DNA from 2 places in the Psychrobacter sp. Marseille-P5312 genome. Region 2 is predicted to be linked to the other one. Evidence: riboswitches for the same ligand, from Rfam matches in the RefSeq annotation. Region 2 holds a riboswitch; the other holds the start of a gene.
The links. Region 2 has a riboswitch for thiamine pyrophosphate ahead of thiC (phosphomethylpyrimidine synthase ThiC). Riboswitches for the same ligand answer to the same signal wherever they lie in the genome.

Region 1: it holds a riboswitch for thiamine pyrophosphate, as region 2 does, so the genes downstream of both, tenA (thiaminase II) here and thiC (phosphomethylpyrimidine synthase ThiC) in region 2, are expected to answer to the same signal.

What each region holds. Positions count from the first base shown of each region.
Region 1 is NZ_OLML01000001.1:2,908,647-2,911,136, forward strand. It holds gene C6W44_RS12445 (RNA-guided endonuclease InsQ/TnpB family protein) at 1-755, shown strand, start outside; TPP riboswitch at 965-1,077, shown strand; gene tenA (thiaminase II) at 1,202-1,849, shown strand; gene C6W44_RS12455 (class I SAM-dependent DNA methyltransferase) at 1,976-2,490, shown strand, end outside.
Region 2 is NZ_OLML01000001.1:1,237,378-1,239,867, reverse strand. It holds gene pstS (phosphate ABC transporter substrate-binding protein PstS) at 1-742, opposite strand, end outside; TPP riboswitch at 1,014-1,130, shown strand; gene thiC (phosphomethylpyrimidine synthase ThiC) at 1,419-2,490, shown strand, end outside.

The sequences.
Region 1 (2,490 bases), 1.7 Mb from region 2:
AGACCGCGATTAAGCATATCAGTACACGTCAAAGCGGTAAAAAGTCTTTAAAAAGCACCTTGCAATTTAGCTTAGCTAATCGTCAAAAGCTGATCATTGATGTATGGGACAGCTACAATTTAGCCCTGTACAGCATCAATACTTGTGAGTTGGTGCAAGACGCACGAGGCAGATGGTATGCCTGTATCACCGTCAAAGAATTTCCAAAGATTAAGTGTGGTACTGGCCAAGTTGGTATTGATTTAGGCTGTAAGGATTCAGCAGTCAGTAGTGATGGTGATGTTCTAACCACTAAGCTGACCCATCAATACGCTGAAAAACTGGCCATTGCTCAAAGAGCCAAGAATAAAAAACGGGTCAAGGCCATTCACGCCAAGATTAAAAACACCCGTCAAGACTTAATCCATAAATTCACATCAAAGCTTGTTAAAGCCAACAGCTTAATCGTTGTTGGTCAAATTAAATCAACATCATTCACTTCATCCAAACTGGCCAAATCCGTCTATGACGCTGGTTGGTTTGAAATTAAACGGCAACTGGACTACAAATGCGCGAACGCAGGTTGCCACTATATCGAAGTCAATGAAGCGTACAGCACCCAAACCTGCTCGTGTTGCGGCTCCCGCCAAGACAGTCCGAAAGGTAGATCAGGTCTTGGTATAAGAGCATGGTTTTGTCGTTCTTGTAAAACGACCCATCAACGTGACGTTAATGGAGCAAAAAACATTCTCGCGGTCGGGCTTGGCCGTCTTTAGTAGGAATTCCCTCACTCACTTTAGGAAGGGGAGGAAGTCAACACACTGCTATTAAACAGCTGACAAAAAAATAGATTTTTAAATCTAGGTCACTTTTATATATGGTTATTTGCGCATCACTTGCTAATGGTGGCTCTTCTCGCCTATCATAGAGCGGATTTACTTTAAACGCTATTTTATCGTTATTATTAAAAAATAAACCTTAAAAACAAACCTTGTCGGGGTGCTTTGATTTTTTTGTCGTCAATCAAAATCATGGCTGAGAGTTACCCGCGAACCTGATGCAGTTAGCACTGACGTAGGAAACAAGCGTGCCGATATATATAAGTCACATTGACGCCACAACTTGCCAATCTATGTTATTTAGACTGGCAAACGAGTCATGTCTTTTCACCTATGCGCCCTACGCTTTGCTTACTGGTATTTTATAAAGGTAAGTAAAAACCATGAACTACCAAACACTACGTCACCGCTGCCCCACGTGGGATGACTATATTCAGCATGACTTTGTCAAACAATTGGCCGACGGCACCCTCGCCCCTGATAGCTTTCGCCACTACCTTGTCCAAGACTACCTATACTTAATTCACTATGCTCGCGTGATGGCGCTGAGCGTGTATAAGAGCGCCACACTGGCACAGATGCGCGTCGGTCAAGCAGGGCTAAACGCCATGCTCGATATGGAGATCGGCATGTATCTAGACTTTTGCCGTCTTTGGGATATCCCTTTGCACGAGGTCGAGCACGCACCTGAATCTGCTGTTACCATCGCCTATAGCCGCTATATATTAGACGCTGCCATGTCAGGCTCTTTGGCAGCGCTGTATGCCGCGATTGCGCCTTGTCTGATGGGTTACGGAGAGATTGGCAAGCGCATTAAACAAGCTGGATTTATCGCCGGTAACCCTTATCAGCCTTGGATTGATGTCTTTTCTAGCGATGACTTTCAGGCCATTACCGCGCAAAACGAAGCACAGATTGACCTGCTATTGGCAGATGCCAGCACAGCACAGGCCGATAAGTTCCAGCGCTTATTTGACACCGCCGTGCGGATGGAAGTCAGCTTCTGGCAGCAGGCGTTGGACTTGTCTTAGACTGTATTTTTTATAGTAGGGTTCACCGACTTTAAATCAGCGATAGTCCTACTCGCATCGTATTTTATACATTCATTTTATTTAAAATTGATGATAAAACAACAACCACCCTCAAGGAGAGATTTTATGGCAGCATTTGATGAGCACGCCAGCGCATACGACAGCTGGTTTTTGGACAACCAAAACTTACTGGCCAGCGAGCTAAAGCTAGTGGCGCATTTTTTGGATAAGGACAATGAGATACTGTCTATCGGCTGCGGTAGTGGTCTGTTTGAGATGCTACTCGCCAAGGATTATGACATCCACATCAAACACGGCATCGAGCCGTCAACAGATATGGCAAAAATCGCTGAAAAACGCGGCTTGCTAGTAGATGTCAGCCCTGCCGAAACCAGTGAGATTGCGCCCAATAAATTTGACATCATTATGTTTAACGGCAGTGTCAGCTATATCAGCGACTTGGACTTATGTATCAAAAAAGCCTTTGACGCGCTAAAGACTGGCGGCAAACTTATCCTCATTGACGTCCCAAAAGAAAGCGGCTTTGCCAGTCTTTATAATCTGGCCAGTGCGGTAGATAGCTGGGCGCATCCCCTGCTCGCACACATCTCCCCTGCCAACCCCTATCCTATCGAGCTGGT
Region 2 (2,490 bases):
TGACGTAGCTTGATACGCCCTCGTTGCCTTTGCCGCCTGCCCCTGTGGCAGAGGTTGGCCATTTGATGGTTTTATCGACACCCACGCTGTCTTTCCAGTCAGTTGAAACCTTCGCCAAATAATCGGTAAAGTTAAAGGTCGTGCCTGAGCCATCTGAGCGAAATACGGTGGTAATGGCAGCATCTGGCAAGGTCAAATCTGGGTTCATGGCGGTGATAGCAGGGTCATTCCATTTACTAATCTTACCCAGATAGATATCGGCTAGGGTTGCGCCGTCCAGCTTTAGCTCACCTGGTCCGACACCATCGATATTGACAATCGGTACCACGCCGCCGATGACGGTTGGAAACTGAATAAGTCCTGCCGCGTCCAGCTCTTCAGGGGTCATCGGGGCATCAGAGGCGCCAAAGTCAACGGTTTTTGCTTGGATTTGTTTGATGCCACCTGAGGAGCCGATAGACTGATAGTTGACCTGACCGCCAGTCGCGGCATTATATTCATAGGACCATTTGGCATAGATAGGCTGCGGGAACGACGCGCCAGCACCAGTGATGTTCATGGCGATGTTTTCAGCTGATTTAAAATCGCTTGCTGGAGAAGATGTCGCTGTGCTGGTGGTTTCGGCCACTGTCGCCGCGCTGGTGTCACTCTGCGCTACTGACTCTGCGGTGTCGGTGGATTTATTACAAGCGGTGAGTACTAAGGTGCAACTAACGGCGACTGCCAATAACGAATAACGCATGTAGAACTCCTAAAGTTTAACAACGATTGAACAAAGTATGATTGGTGGCATGTGTGACATCTTGACAAGTTTTTATGACAGTTTGATGACAACCGCCCAACTCTTTTATGTGCGTGACAAATAGGGTCAAATCAGTCGGCGCTTGAGGCTAACGCTATTAGCCTGCGTGTCATGACTCATCGCCTCGTGCGCACGTTGACTGACATACCGGTGGTCAAACACCAGTAGCCCTCATGGCAGAAGTTTGTTAGTATGAGACTGATTTACAACACTGACAGACTCGGGGTGCGGTGTACGAATGGCTGACTGCCTTTGTACATTCGCTGAGAGATCACCCGCCGAACCTGATGCGGTTAGTACCGACGCAGGGAAGTCTTCAGCACTTTATTATGTATGGCAAAGACGGGCAGAAATGCCTTGTTATCCTCATGACTGTTGGCCTAAATGCCCGCTTGGTGGTGCTAAGCTTTATAGGGTTAAGTAGTGCCAAATAATGATGAGAGATACCAAGCGTCGCTTACAGGTTGATGACATCCTCCGCGAAGGCAAGTTTCGCGATGATAGATTTGACAGCCAGTGACGACGACGTAGCAAAAACTGCCTAGATGATAAGTGCTACCCCCGCAGCTTCTGGCGGTGTTGCTTTTATTCAAAAACCAACACGCTAGGACAGCATATGACAACCTCAACCCTACCTCCAAAGACCCAGAAAAACGCTTCTGACAAAAAAACCGACGCGCTAAAAACCCCTGCGCACCGTAGCGCCAAAGACACGCGCTTTGAAGAAGAAGCGCGCGACTTACACCGCATTCTCCCCGCCTCGCAAAAAATCTATATCCAAGGCTCAAGACCTGATATTCAAGTGCCGATGCGCAAGATCACGCTAGATCCCACGCCTATTCAGGGCGTGGATGAGTCCGACTGGGAGCAAAACCCGCCGTTTTATGTCTACGACACCTCAGGCGTCTATACCGACCCTGATGCCCAAATTGACCTAACCCGCGGCTTACCCAAACTGCGCGAGGGCTGGATAGCCGAGCGCGGTGATACAGAGCAGCTAAGCGGTTTGTCCAGCTCATACGGGCAAGCGCGTGCGCGTGATATCACCACAGCCAATCTACGGTTTGCCCATATCGATAAGCCGCGCCGCGCCAAAAAAGTCAATGGTAAAGCAGGCAATGTCACGCAGATGCACTATGCGCGCCGCGGTATCATCACCCCTGAGATGGAATATATCGCCATTCGTGAGACGCAAAAACAGCATGAACTGACCGATATGCGCCAACATGAAGGCGAGAGCTTTGGTGCCAATACGCCAAAAATCATCACCCCTGAATTTGTGCGTAGCGAGGTCGCGGCCGGTCGCGCCATCATCCCAAATAATATCAATCACCCTGAGTCTGAGCCGATGATTATCGGGCGTAATTTTTTGGTAAAGATTAACGCCAATATCGGTAATTCAGCACTTGGCTCGTCTATCGATGAAGAAGTGTCGAAGATGACATGGGCGACGCGCTGGGGCGCGGATACCATCATGGATTTGTCGACAGGCAATCATATCCACGAGACCCGTGAATGGCTGATTCGTAACTCGCCTGTGCCCGTCGGTACGGTACCAATTTATCAAGCATTAGAAAAAGTCGACGGCATCGCCGAAGACCTAACGTGGGAGATATTCCGCGATACACTTATCGAGCAAGCCGAACAAGGCGTTGATTACTTCACCATTCATGCAGGCGTGCTGCTGC